Regions from separate parts of the Halomonas sp. R57-5 genome, predicted to be linked through region 3. Evidence: predicted binding sites of a transcription regulator. Region 3 holds the regulator's gene; each other region holds the start of a gene.
The links. Region 3 encodes LexA, which represses DNA repair genes until DNA is damaged. Its sites were predicted from a motif close to TACTGTNTANNTANACAGTA; they were not measured.
Positions count from the first base shown of each region.

Region 1: the regulator LexA is predicted to act here: its motif matches at 2,723-2,742, upstream of HALO_RS16405 (LexA family protein).
Region 2: the regulator LexA is predicted to act here: its motif matches at 2,483-2,502, upstream of ruvA (Holliday junction branch migration protein RuvA).
Region 4: the regulator LexA is predicted to act here: its motif matches at 1,638-1,657, upstream of HALO_RS12000 (LexA family protein).

Region 1 covers NZ_LN813019.1:3,578,562-3,582,077, reverse strand. Annotated here, with positions in the region: partial or broken gene HALO_RS23775 (LBF_2804 family protein) at 1-881, opposite strand, end outside; gene HALO_RS16410 (Y-family DNA polymerase) at 912-2,225, opposite strand; gene HALO_RS16405 (LexA family protein) at 2,257-2,700, opposite strand; gene glyA (serine hydroxymethyltransferase) at 3,014-3,516, shown strand, end outside.
Region 2 covers NZ_LN813019.1:2,705,973-2,709,488, forward strand. Annotated here, with positions in the region: gene tolQ (protein TolQ) at 1-237, opposite strand, end outside; gene ybgC (tol-pal system-associated acyl-CoA thioesterase) at 296-709, opposite strand; gene ruvB (Holliday junction branch migration DNA helicase RuvB) at 706-1,743, opposite strand; gene ruvA (Holliday junction branch migration protein RuvA) at 1,817-2,425, opposite strand; gene ruvC (crossover junction endodeoxyribonuclease RuvC) at 2,675-3,238, opposite strand; gene aspS (aspartate--tRNA ligase) at 3,300-3,516, opposite strand, start outside.
Region 3 covers NZ_LN813019.1:2,422,231-2,425,746, reverse strand. Annotated here, with positions in the region: gene HALO_RS11165 (L,D-transpeptidase) at 1-439, opposite strand, end outside; gene HALO_RS11160 (TetR/AcrR family transcriptional regulator) at 417-1,109, opposite strand; gene lexA (transcriptional repressor LexA) at 1,377-2,057, shown strand; gene HALO_RS11150 (energy-coupling factor ABC transporter permease) at 2,076-2,747, opposite strand; gene purU (formyltetrahydrofolate deformylase) at 2,772-3,516, opposite strand, start outside.
Region 4 covers NZ_LN813019.1:2,605,774-2,609,289, forward strand. Annotated here, with positions in the region: gene HALO_RS23105 (hypothetical protein) at 1-11, opposite strand, end outside; gene HALO_RS11990 (DUF932 domain-containing protein) at 132-1,100, opposite strand; gene HALO_RS11995 (hypothetical protein) at 1,181-1,519, opposite strand; gene HALO_RS12000 (LexA family protein) at 1,675-2,121, shown strand; gene HALO_RS12005 (Y-family DNA polymerase) at 2,118-3,395, shown strand.

The DNA of each region.
Region 1 (3,516 bases), 1.2 Mb from region 3:
GGAGGTTTTTCAGGCAGGCTATTCAGCAGGCGAGCCAACAGCAGCACCAAGTTGGGATGAGGGTGCTGGTTGCGCATAATAAGCTCGCCGACCCCCTGGGCTACCAGACGGCGGGTGTGTGCGTCGCTGTCCGTCAGTGTTTCCATCAAGTGCTTAACCAGGGCGGGGCCTCGCGCCTGCAGATAAGCTTCTTGAATAATCCGTGCCGCAATCCAGGCGTTCCACACGGCGTATAGCGGGCCGGTTAATACGGGTAGAAAGCCGCGCAGCGTCAGTCGTCCCAATAACCGACGCAGCAGTAAACGCAGTAGAAAGCTGCTTAAGCTGATTTTTAAGCGATAAAGTAGCGCTCAAAGTGTTAGCTTCCAGCCATGCAGGTAGGCGTGGGGGTCTACGCCATAAATAAGACTACCAGGGCTGGGGTACTCCAATGCCGACCGGGAAACGCCGTGAACGGTCAGCTGAATATCGGGTTCCAACGCGTCTGTTTGACCGTAACGTAAGCCCGCCAAACGGGTAATATTCGCCACACCGCGCAGCGCATTCCAGTATAAAAAGCCGATTTCCAGCGCGGTAACACAGCCTGCAACGGCCAGATAGCCGGCCCAGTAGGGAAGTTGCTCTCTAAGGCTCATGGCTTCCCAGGGGCTAGTGGCAAACTCACGCATCCACCATTCGGCGCTGCCAATCAGCGTGCCGGAAATCAAACCAGCGAGCGCTGCCCAGGCGATGATCCAGCGCCGTGCGCGCTTCAGGGCCTGCGGGTCAGGGGAATCAAGTGCCGGGTGGCGGCGTAAATAGCCCTGTACATAGCGACTAGCCCAGCGCTGCGCTAGGCCAGGGGCTGGGGCGTACTCTTTATCTGGCCGAGAGAGGGTCATAAAAACAGCGTTTCCTACGCAATTGACGCCTTAGGGTAGCGGTTCTGTTCGCGAAGTACACGCTTGGGTAGCGCCGGGGTGAGTGCCCACTTTCATCAGCTCATCCCAGCGCGTGGTATAGCGGTCTGAGCGATGGGCGCAGCGTAACTGCCAGGCGGCAGGTGCGTTCGTCATGCCAAAGCTGATCGTGCCTTGCCCCATGCGCTGGTTAATCTGATCCACCGTTGCCATCAAAAACGGATGACGATTCCGTGTGGGCGGATGTAGCAACGAAAGTTGATGCTGCTCAGCGTCCACCAAATCCAGCAGCATCACGCCAGCCTTCATAAACCGGTAGCGAGGACGATAAATCTGCTCAAGCCCTTGGCGAACGGCGTCAAGGATCACTCGGGTGTCGTCGCTAGGTGAGGGCAGGGGGATTAGCGCCTGCGGGAAATACTGCAACTGGTCGCGGCGGTGGCGGTTGGTATGCAGAAACACCATTACCGCACGGGCCAGACTCTGCTGTTCGCGCAGTTTTTCAGCGCTGCGCTGGGCGTGGCGGCGCAGGGCATTATGTACTTCTGCAAAAACGCCGGTGGGTTGGCCGAAGGAGCGCGAGGTCATAATGCGTTGGCGCGGTTGCTCCAGCGCGTTCATCTCCATACAAGGCGTGCCGCGCAGCTCGAGCGCGGTACGTGCCAGTACCACCGAGAAGCCCTTGCGCAGCTGCTTTTCGTCGCTTTCACGCAAGTCCCAAGCAGTAGTCACGCCGCCAATCGCTAAACGCTCGGCAAGCCGATGGCCGACGCCCCATACGCTGCCTACCGCCGTACGTTTGAGCAATGCCTCAGTGGTGTGATCCTGCCCATTGAGCAAGCAAACGCCTTGGTAGCGAGGGTCTTGCTTGGCAAGATGATTGGCCAGTTTGGCGAGCGTATGAGTGGGTGCCAGCCCCACACACACCGGCAGACCCAAGTGGCGGCGAATAAGCTGGCGCAGGCGTTGCCCTAGCGCCGCACATTGTGCTGTGGTGAAACCTTCCAAGTAGACGAACATCTCATCGATTGAATAGGGCGCGACCGCAGGGCAGGCATCGCGTAGCAGTTGGGCCAGCCGTGCCGACATATCGCCGTAGAGCTCGTAGTTAGATGACAGCAGGTGAATATCGCCGCGCTGACGCAGTCCTTCAAGCTTGAAAGCTGGCGTTCCCATAGGGATATCCAGCGCTTTCAACTCCGTTGAGCGGGCGATTACACAGCCGTCGTTGTTTGACATCACGCCGACAGGTCTACCTTCCAGCTTGGGCTGAAAAACCCGCTCGCAGCTGACATAAAAGTTGTTGGCATCGACTAATCCGATCATCGCCACCCCTCAGTCAACGTCAGTAGCTTGTTCAACGTAAGTACTCATGCACCACCGCGCGTACCACGCCCCATAGCTGGCAGTCGCTGCCTTCAAGAAGCAGCGGCGGGTAGTTTGGGTGGCTCGAACATAGATGGGGTGAGCCCCGATAAAGCGCGTAGCGTTTAATTAATGCCTCGCCCTCCAGCATAGCGATCAAAATATGTCCTAGGCGCGGTTCAATACTGCGATCAACAATCAGCAGATCGCCCTCAAAAATCCCCCAACCTTCCATGCTGTCGCCGGTGGCAGTGACATAAAAGGTCGCGGTGGGGTTTTTAACCAGCCTTGTATTGAGATCCAGCGTGCATGGCTCGTAATCCTGCGCAGGCGAAGGAAAACCGCTGAAGCCAGCGCGGCCCAAAAAGGTTAAGTAAGGCAGTGGCTGGGAAGTTAACGGCAAGGCGGAGATAAAGTGAGCTGACTGGCCCGGCATCGTCGGCATCCTGATTTTAAAATATTGTATAAATATACAGTATTTTTTAGGGCGAAGGAAAATGCAAATGATCGGGGGATGAAACTGCTTTGCTCTGCTCAATGACATCCGCAGGGACGCACGCGGTGACATTGAAGGATTGCGAGATAAGGCAGCCTAGTTATCCATTTGGTCAGCATTTAGTGAACAGAACAACATGAAGCACGTTCATGTACGACCTGACGCGGATGCGATGAAAGTCGCGTCAGGCTGCGTTATGATAGCGTCCTCGCTTCTTCCATGATGACCCTTTCTCGTTACGAGGTTCCCGCCGATGTTCAGCCGCGATATGACAATTGCCGGATTTGATGATGTGCTGTTTGATGCCATGCAGAAAGAAGTGGCACGCCAGGAAGCCCACATCGAACTGATCGCTTCCGAAAACTATGCTAGCCCCCGCGTACTCGAAGCCCAGGGCAGCCAACTGACTAATAAGTACGCCGAAGGCTACCCCGGAAAGCGCTACTACGGCGGCTGCGAGTTCGTCGATATTGCTGAAAACCTGGCCATTGATTACGCCAAAAAGCTGTTCGGCGCTACCTATGTTAACGTTCAGCCGCACTCCGGGTCACAGGCTAACAGCGCGGTATTCCAGGCGCTGGTCAAGCCCGGCGATACCATTTTGGGTATGAGTCTGGACGCGGGCGGCCACCTGACCCACGGAGCCAAGCCCAACTTTTCGGGTAAGCACTATAACGCCATTCAGTACGGTTTGAACGATCAAGAACTGATCGATTACGACCAGGTGGCTCAGCTTGCTCGTGAACATAAGCCCAA
Region 2 (3,516 bases), 280 kb from region 3:
GCCGTGGCGCGGGTCATCAGTAGGGATCTCACGGTAGAGCTCGTTTAAGTCGACACCTGACCAAAAAGATTCCTCAAATTGGTTGTACTCTTTCTTGGCACGGCCCAGCGCAATACTGCGCTGAAAAATCACTACCCAAGAGAGGATCGACCCCACCAGCAGTAGTAGCATTACCAGTTGCACTACCGTACTGGCATTCATTATCAAATGGGGAATGGACATGGTGTTATCGTTCACAGGTGCCCTCATCAATCTATTAGGGTCGGTATTGCCGACACAGTGAATGACCTCTTGGTTAAGAGGCCCGGGTCAAAACGTTAAGCGCTGCTGGCCATGCTTTGGGTCGCAAACGCTCGGTGCTCAAGCAGGCTATCTCGACTGTGGCAGAGCAAAGGAGTTCCTCAGCACGCCAAACCTGCTGTTCAAATGTCATCCGACAGCGCCCAACATCGCTAACGTTGGCGCTAATTTCCAACGCATCGTCTAAACAAGCCGGTTTCGCATAGTGACAGGCCAAGCGGTATACCACTAGCTGTGTACCTTCGTCTAGCAGCGTTTGCTGATCCAGGCCCAACTGGCGGAGCCATTCGCTGCGCGCACGCTCCATAAACTTCAAGTAGTTAACGTAGTAGACAATACCTCCCGCGTCAGTATCTTCCATATAAACACGCAGCGGCAGTCGGTAGCCTTCGCTTATGTAACGGCTCACGGACGGCGCTCTCCTTCCATGTCGGTTGCCTGTTCGTGGGGCACACGCTCAAAGTGCAGCCACGCTTGACGGGTAACCACCCGCCCACGAGGGGTGCGCATCATCAAGCCTTGTTGAATAAGATAGGGCTCAATCACATCTTCGATAGTGTCACGCTCTTCGCTGATGGCAGCGGCGAGCGAGTCAATGCCCACCGGCCCGCCATCAAATTTATCGATCATGGCCAGTAGCAGCCGTCGATCCATATGATCCAAACCGTGGTGATCCACATTAAGCATATTAAGGGCGGCATCAGCCATGGCCACATCGACGACGCCGTTACCTTTCATTTCGGCATAATCGCGCACCCGGCGTAGCAACCGGTTGGCTATTCGCGGCGTGCCGCGGGAGCGTCGGGCTATTTCAATGGCGCCATCGTGGCTGGTCTCAACCCCTAACAAACGCGCTGAACGCGAAACAATTTCCGTTAATTCTTCAAGATTATAAAACTCAAGCCGCTGAACGATACCAAACCGATCACGCAGTGGAGAGGTTAATAATCCTGCCCGGGTAGTCGCGCCCACCAGGGTAAAGCGGGGAAGGTCCAGCTTAATCGAACGTGCTGCAGGCCCTTCACCAATCATGATATCGAGCTGAAAATCTTCCATGGCAGGATAGAGCACTTCTTCAACTACCGGCGACAGCCGATGAATTTCGTCAATAAACAGTACGTCGCCAGGCTCTAAATTAGTCAACATGGCGGCTAAATCGCCGGCCCGCTCGAGCACTGGGCCGGAAGTCGATTTCATACCGACCCCCATCTCAGTGGCAATAATATGCGCGAGGGTCGTTTTACCTAACCCTGGGGGGCCGAATACCAGGGTGTGATCCAGACTCTCTTCGCGCTGCCGGGCAGCACCAATAAAGATTTCCAACTGTTCCCGTACACGCGGCTGGCCAATATAGTCATCCAGCCGCTTAGGACGAATAGCGTAATCAATGCGCCCCTCACCCTGTTCAGGCTCTGCGGCGATCAGCCGATCGTGTTCTAGCATAGGTGCTCTTCTTTATGGCGATTGCAAAAGGTCTACTCGTTATCCGCAACATCGGACTTATATCACTGTCTGGTTAGCAACTCATGCGCTGGGTAAGGGCGGCTTTGATCAGTGCTTCGGTGGACTGATTGGGGTCGATGTCGGCGAGCATTTTCGACGCCTCAGTCAGTTTATACCCCAAGCTAACCAAAGCGGCTTCCGCATCGGCAAGATTATTGCGGGCAGAGGCACGGCCATTGGTTGCTTCAAGGGGGAGTAGCGCGTTGCTGCCGTCTTCCCATTCTGGAAAACGGTCTCGCATTTCAATTATCAGCCGCTCAGCGGTTTTCTTACCCACCCCTGGCAGCGTTGTCAGCGCTTTACTGTCGTCATCACGCACGCAGCGCATAAAGGCGTCTTCGTCCATACCTGACAGGATGGCCAGTGCCAGCTTGGGCCCTACGCCATTGACCTTGATCAAGGCGCGGAACAGTGCACGCTCGTGCTCACGACCAAACCCATACAGTAGGTGTGCATCATCACGAATGGTCAGATGAGTGAATAATGAAACGCTCTCGTTCACCGCCGGGAGCGCGACCAGGGTATTCATTGAGGTTTCCAGCTCATAACCTACACCGTGAACATCAATCACAATCCAGGGTGGTTGCTTCGCCACTAGCTGGCCACTCAGACGTCCAATCATAAATTCGCTCGCACAGGGGTGAAAAAGAGTGAAAAACAGATGATTACTATAAAGCGACTCTGTACAGGTGACCAGTAGTTCAAGGTGAGTGGTGAGGCCAGATTTCCGCGAGGGCGCTACTTTCGCCATCTGACCGCCATGGATGGCGGAAATGCCGAAATTGTTGGGAACACTTTCCGGCCCTGGTCAAAAGACCCTCGCTTCAATCTGCCCTCAGACACGGCTATGGGCACATTGTCTAAGCGTCATTTAAAGCCGCCAGCGGCCAGTGGAGCGACGCCGTCCCCGAGATGGTGCGGCGGGTAGACCCTGGCCGCTAAAGGCGTGGCCGTTATAGGCATGGGTTAGCGCAATGGCTAACGCATCCGCAGCGTCGGCTTGAGGAGTAGCAGAGAGCTGCAGTATCGCGGTAACCATATGCTGCACCTGCTCTTTATCCGCGCCGCCCTGACCGGTAACTGCCTGTTTAATTTGACGCGCAGCGTATTCAGCCAGGCTTAAACCATGGTTGGCCATGCACACCATGGCCGCACCGCGAGCCTGACCAAGCTTCAGCGCTGAATCAGGGTTTTTGGCCATAAAGACCCGCTCAATAGCGACCTCGCTGGGCCGATGCAAACCGACGACTTCACTTAAACCGGCGTAGATTTGCGCCAAGCGCTGCTCTAACGCCCCTTCCGCGGTACGAATACAGCCACTCGCTACATAGCAAGGTTTAACCCCGACCACATCAATCACCCCATAGCCAGTCACCCGGGACCCTGGGTCAATGCCTAAAATGCGGATAGGTACGGCGGGCGGTGTTGCATCCATAGCATTAACCTATAAAAACACCGACGCCGTAGCGTCGGTGTTAGGCAGTCAACCAACCGACTTATTCGGCGGCTGTTTCTGCTTTAGCTTTTTGGCGCAGGCGAATGTTCAAATCTTTCAACTGCTCGGGGCTGACTTCGCCCGGCGCGTTGGTCATCAAACAGGCAGCGCTCTGGGTTTTCGGGAAGGCGATCACTTCACGAATCGTCTTAGCACCAACCATCAGCATTACCAGGCGATCCAAGCCAAAAGCTAAGCCACCATGGGGGGGCGCACCG
Region 3 (3,516 bases):
AGCCGTGGGAGGCCGCAACGCCCATGGGTTCGTCAGGCGGTGTGCCGTGCAGGTATATATAGCGCCGTTGCGAGTCCACCTGACCGCCGCGGTTCACGCCCTTTTCTAATCCGCAAAGCCACAGAATGCGGGTCAAAATCCAGTCACGCTCTGGATGCGCTTCGGCTAGCGCGGATGAAAACGTCTCGCCTGTCCAGCGGCGGCCTCGAAACACTGCGTTGTCGGGCATATCACCGCCAATGGCGGCGCGCACATAGTGCCAGCCGTAGGGGGTTTTACCACTACCATTACGCTCCCCGACACCGGCGGCAGCGGATGAGATCGCACACTCATGGAGCACTTTCGGCCCTCGCCAGCAGCGCAGCAGCTGCTGGGTAGTATCAATCTCCAGCCAGATATTCTCAGCCGGGGGTAGCTCAGCTAGCGTAGGCGTTCGCATGTTTTCCTTCTTCTGGCTTGGCTTCTTCAAGGGCGAGCGGTAACGGTGCATTCATGGCCGCCACAACGACCGGCAGCAATCGCTTGACTAAATCACGTACTGAAACCTGTTCGTGATAATCTTTTTCAGCGATATCACGCAGTGCATCAAGGCCGGACAGGGTAAATATTACCGTGCCAAGCATAAAGTGTAGCCGCCAAAAGCGCTCCGCGTCAGGTAGGTCCGGCGTGGCTTGTCGCACCAGCTCGGTGAAGCGGGTAAACACATCGCCATACTCTTGCTGGATATAGCGCCTAAGATGCCCCTGTGCCTGGCTGTAGGCAAGGCCGAGCAAGCGCATAAACACTTTTAAACTATTGCGTTCAGCGGGCACTGCAAGAACGGTGGTTGCCATGGTTTCGAGCAGGGTTTCAAGCTCAATAACCCGCCCAGCATGCTGTCCTTCCAGCTCATCAAGGGCGGTGTGAAAACGCTGGGTGAAGGGGTCCAAATAGCGGGCAAAGACGGCCTGAATCAAGGCTTTTTTGGAGCCAAAATGGTAATTCACAGCGGCTAAATTGACGCGCGCTTTGCTAGTGATGTTGCGCAGCGAAGTTTCGGCAAAACCCCGCTCTGCAAACAGCACCTCGGCAGTATCGAGTATACGGGTCACCGTATCAGATTGAGCCATGTCGCTCTCCAGGGAAACAGGTGTTTAAAACATAGCAAAATACTATGCCATAACCATGGCGGTCTCAACGCTTGATTTATTAACAAAATACAGCCCGTTAAATAAGCAGAAGCTTAGTTTCAAACGATTAGAAAAATTGCATAGACATCGAAGATAGCCACTGACAAGGCATATACTGGACAGAGGAACATACTGTATACTTAACCACTGATTGATTAAGTTGCCATTTAATTTGTTACTGTCTATTCACTATTTATGGAGTCTGGTATGTCGCGTCCGCTAACCGCTCGCCAACAGCACGTGTTCGATTTTATCGTTAAAACGATGGGCGAATTTGGCTACCCTCCTACCCGCGCCGAAATTGCCAAGGCGCTTGGCTTCCGCTCCCCCAACGCGGCCGAAGAGCACCTGCGCGCGCTGGAACGCAAAGGCGTTATTCGCATTATTCGCAACACTTCTCGCGGTATCCGCCTGCCCAACCAGGAACCGCAAGAAGTCATGGAGAGTGCTGCCACCGCCTTACCCGCAGCCAACGTTGAAACGCTGCCAACGGGCCTACCCGTGATCGGTGAAGTGGCCGCAGGCAGCCCCATTTTGGCCGCTGAACATATTGACCGTTACTGCCCGCTACCAGCCGAGTACTTTACCCCCAAAGCCGACTACCTGCTGCGCGTGCGCGGCCTTTCGATGAAGGATATTGGCATTTTGGAAGGGGATTTATTGGCAGTTCACCGTACCGACCGGGTACGCGATGGCCAGATTGTAGTGGCACGCCTAGAGGATGAAGTAACGGTTAAACGCTTCAAGCGCCAGGGCCACCAAGTGACGCTATTTGCCGAGAACCCTGACTTTGCGCCCATTGAAATCGACCTGCGCTCCCAGTCGCTCGATATCGAAGGCGTCGGCGTTGGTGTGATTCGTGGCGGCAACGGCCAGGCACTCGGCTAGTCGCCGCCCTGGCCATCCCTACTGCAGATCGATATAGCGGTGGTCATTGAAGGTGGCCACCCAATGGGGGTGATAAACCAGCAGAATACTCAGCAGCATGCCGGTGATAAACGCCTCTGAAGGCATTAACAGCGGTAAGAAGCGCGCATACTCCTGGGCGAGATAAATCGCCTCAGGGTCAGTCCCCGCAACGATGATCAGCAGCACCGCTGCCAGCCCTCCTCCCAGCGTTGCCAGCGCCGCACCAAAAAAGCCGCAGGCAAACAAAAACACCATCAGGTTATCCGGCAGGCGGCGATCTACCAGCCGCCATACCGTGCCAATGACGGCCGCCGGGACGACACCGGTAACCAGCACGTTTGCCCCCAGCAGCAGCCATTCATTGCGCCCAATTACCACCATGGCGATATTAATCAGCACGTTGCTAATCAGCGCCAATGGCGCTTTAAAAACGAGTGTCATTAAAACCGTGAAAACAAGGTGCAGCGTTAGCCAATCAACCGCCTGCGCACGCAGCTGCCACATCAGCATCACCGCCAGCGTGGCGCCCAGCCAGCGGTGCTGAAGCGCGGTATCCGCTATTAACACCTGCCAGGGCCGCCCCCAAAGTGCCCACGCGATCACTGCTAACGAGAGTAGCCAGGTGAGCAGCAGCGCCCAGGGTGCTAATACACTTTGCGCAAACGACATGGCGGCCTCTCAGGTTGATGAGGGTTAACTAAAGACCACTGTCTTATTGCCGTGGACCAGCACGCGATCCTCTAAGTGCCAGCGCAAACCGCGAGCAAGTACGGCTTTTTCAACGTCACGGCCAAAACGTACTAAGTCAGTGGGCGTATGGCAGTGGCTTACGCGATGAATATCCTGTTCGATGATGGGGCCTGCGTCGAGTTCCTCGGTCACGTAGTGGCAAGTAGCACCTATCAGCTTAACGCCCCGCTGGTATGCCTGGTGGTAGGGTTTTGCCCCGGCAAAGGAGGGCAAAAAGCTGTGATGAATATTGATCACTCGTCCCGCATAGCGCGCGCACAGCTCGGGGGGCAGTATTTGCATATAGCGCGCCAGCACCACGCAGTCAGCGCGAGCGCTATCGATTTCGGCCTGTACCTTGGCAAACGACGCTTGCTTATTTTCGGGGTCTACCGGGACGTGGTGGTAAGGAATGCCGTACCACTCGGTCAGCGAACGCATATCGTCATGGTTGGAGATAACACCGACAATATCGCAATCCAGCTCACCCGCCTGCCAGCGGTAAAGTAGATCGACCAAGCAGTGCGACTCCCGCGACACCATCAGCACCACACGCCGACGCAGCTGGGTATCCACCAGGGACCACTGCATATTGAATTCGCTGGCCACCGGCTCGAACGCCGCGCGCAGGGCTTCCACCGACATACCGACCGAATCCGCCAGAATTTCGTAGCGCATAAAAAAGCAGCCGGTTTCTAAATCGGAGTGC
Region 4 (3,516 bases), 180 kb from region 3:
AGAGAGGCCATGATGTGCTCCACGTAAAAAACAAAAAGCCCAGCCTGTTAGGGGCTGGGCTTATTGCGCTATCCAATGAGGGGTAAGACAAAACCAATAAAATCAGTAGCAGTAGAGTGAGAAACAGCAAATCAGCTCACCAGAGCAAGGGCTGTTTGCAGTGCCTCCTGCTTCAACTGAGCCCCTTGGCCGAACCACGCTGAATCCAGTCGGGTATCGTTGCTACGTGCACGCTTGTCGTGATCCACGTACTCGGTAACGGCATTGAGCAGACCCCACGCAGTATCTTTGGCAGTGTCGAGGTGGGAACCGCGGCCTTCGCCTTGGTAGAGCTTCTGTACCTTGTTGAGTGCCCGGTAGTTAGGCAGCTTGGAAGGGTCATCTATCGGCTTATCGATACCGCAGAGTACCGACTGAAAATACTGCTGCGCCTCGCGTTGGTCGATCTTGCGTTCAGCTAACGCCTTCATGCGGTACATGAAGTCGTTCCACTGGGAAACGGAAATACCCAGCTGGCTTTTTACTGCACGAGGATCGAACTCCGACCGGTGGGGTACCTTCACCGCCTGCGACGTACCATCGACGGCGATCTGCAGCGTGTTGTTACACACCACCCGCACCGTGGTGGGTGTCGCCATGGTGGCCAGCGTGCCATCACACGACGTTGCCAAAAGCAGGTAGTCGTTGACCTCATCCTGGCCTTTTAGCGAGGTGCTTAAGCCACTGCGTGCCAAGGCCCAGAACTTACGCCCACCTTTAAGCACACCTGCGGTTTCCAGCTCATAACCGGCGTATTCCGTCAGGTCGCGGTAAAACTCCAGGATCTCCTCGGGCTGCACCACCTTATAACGCTGGGATACGACCGATAGCGGCGCCTTGGTATCCGAGCGGTAGAGCACTTTCTGCTCGGGGAACGAGTGAATACTGCCCAAGTGGCTGGCACCCTCGGCAATAAAGCGCACCGGGGCTTCTTCAATATGCCAGTTCATACCGGCCTGTTGCTGCCAGACCTCTAACGGTTGTTGACGGGATAGCTGTTGCCCCAGGCCGTGCCAAGGGGTAGCGCCGACGTAGGCCATTTGTTCAACGAGATGAGCCATGGGTAAGTCTCCAAACATAAAAAACGCTGACGAATCGCCAGCGCTATGGGGTGAGGTAGTAAAAGCACAGCCAGTCGCAATCAGTGGGCGGCGGCCAGCGGAGGATGGGACTGTCGAAACGAATGCCCACAGGCGAGACACAGCCAGGGGGTGCCGGAGCCAGGTGGCAACCACTGCAAAAAAAGTGACGTTGTAATCCGAACGCCTGATCGGCCACCGGTAACCGCACCTATCAGGGCGGCCGGGAGTTTCGCGAGCGGAAAACGCGCCGTAGCAAGTGATAACGTTTGGGTAGCCGCGGTAGCGCGTAAGGCACCAATCGCGCCGCCCACAAGGCCCCCGCTGACAACGCCTATACGTTGGGCGGTATCAAGGTTAATCAGGCGTGTGGCGGCACAGCGTTTACAAGGTGGGGGCATTAGCAACACTCCTAGGTGACACAAAGCGATTTATGGGGTGGATTCATAGGAGTGATATAGGTCTGAAAGTTTTTAGCGTTGACTCTTAAATGGTTGCTTGGCTAGCCCTCTTTATTGATACTGTTTATGCATACAGTAAAAAGGAGAAGCCTTTCATGTCATTGAACGTTTCACTGCTCGGCCGGGCAGACGCCGTGGCCTCGTCACTACCCTTACCGCTCTATTCAACCGCCGTACGCGCAGGGTTTCCTTCGCCCGCCGATGATCACTTGGATACTGAGCTTGATCTGCACCGCTACGTCGTGAAGCGGCCTGCTTCAACCTATTTTGCGCGGGCGGAAGGGTATTCAATGATCGGGGACAGCATTCACCCTGGGGACTTATTGGTGGTAGATCGCAGCCTGGAAGCGCTGCCTGGTCGGATTGTGGTGATTTGCGTCGATGGGGAAATGACGGTTAAGCGACTGGAGCGCGTTGGCCAGCGTACCTACCTCAAAGCAAGCAATCCTAATTTCAAGCCGATTCCCCTTGATGGACGCGAATCCCAAGTCTGGGGCGTGGTGACCGACGTGATTCACAATCTGCTGAGGTCACTGCCGTGATTGCGCTTGTTGACTGCAACAATTTTTATGTCAGTTGCGAGCGCGTCTTTGATCCAGCGCTGGAAGGGCGACCGGTAGGGGTGCTGTCGAATAATGATGGTTGTGTCGTTGCCCGTAGCAATGAACTCAAAGCCCTGGGGGTTGAGATGGGGACTGCCATGCACTTGTTACCGCCGGCGATACGCCGCCAAGCCGTGCTGCTGTCCAGTAACTATGCGTTATATGGCGATATGTCCCAGCGGGTGACCGAGGTGCTAGGCGAGTTTTCACCCCATGTGGAGGTGTATTCCATTGATGAGAGCTTTGTCGGGTTTCAGGGCTTCGACCCCGAGAGCCTGGAGGCACGTGGCAAGGCCATACGTGACACCGTTCGCCAGTGGACGGGCATACCCGTATGCGTGGGCTTTGCGCCGACCCGCGTACTCGCCAAAGTGGCGAATCAAGCGGCTAAAAAACATCCCGCCTACAAGCAGCACGGGGTGTGTAAGCTGACCGCTGATAGTGAAGCGACCAAGGCCCTGCTAAAGCAATTGCCGGTGACAGAGCTGTGGGGGGTGGCACGCCGCACCGGTGAACGTTTAAGAGTGATGGGTATTGAGACCGCATGGGATCTACGCGAGGCAGACCCTAAGCGTATTAGGGGGCGATTTAGTGTGGTGCAGGAACGCATCGTATGGGAGCTACGCGGGCAATCCGCCATTCAACTTGATGACATGAGTCTACCCAAACAACAAATCATGGTGTCGCGTTCATTCGGAAGGCTCACCAGCAACCCCCACGATTTGCGCGAAGCCTTAAGGCACCACGCTGCTAGGGCAGCCGAAAAGCTGCGCAAACAGAACAGCGTTACCAGCGCCGTGATGGTATTTGTGCGTACCAACTCATTCCGTACCGACTTACCGCAATATCAGCAGCGTGTAGTCGTCTCCCTTGAAAGGCCTACCGATGATAGCCGCGACATCATCGCAGCGGCGGTCCAAGGCCTAAGGCGTCTCTGGCGAAAAGGGTATGCCTATCATAAAGCAGGTCTCATGCTGCTCGATCTATCCCCCAAGGCCAACCGCCAGCTCACCCTCACCGAAACCCCGCAAACCGACGAAGAGGCTAAACGTAGCGAACGCCTGATGGCGACGATGGACAAGCTGAATCGAGAGCTAGGTAAAGGAACGGTACAGCTGGGCCTACCCTGTAAAGGCAATGCCTGGTCGCTGCGCAGTGAGCGACGCACGCCACGCTACACCACACAATGGGGCGAGCTTTTAAGAGTTAATTAATCTCTTTACTGAGTGCCATCACTGGCAAAGTGACCAAGCTACAACCGAAGCACTGATTGAGGATAACACCGTTGTAAGTTGCTACTCCTGCTACTTTGTAGCAGGAGTAGCATACAAAGCA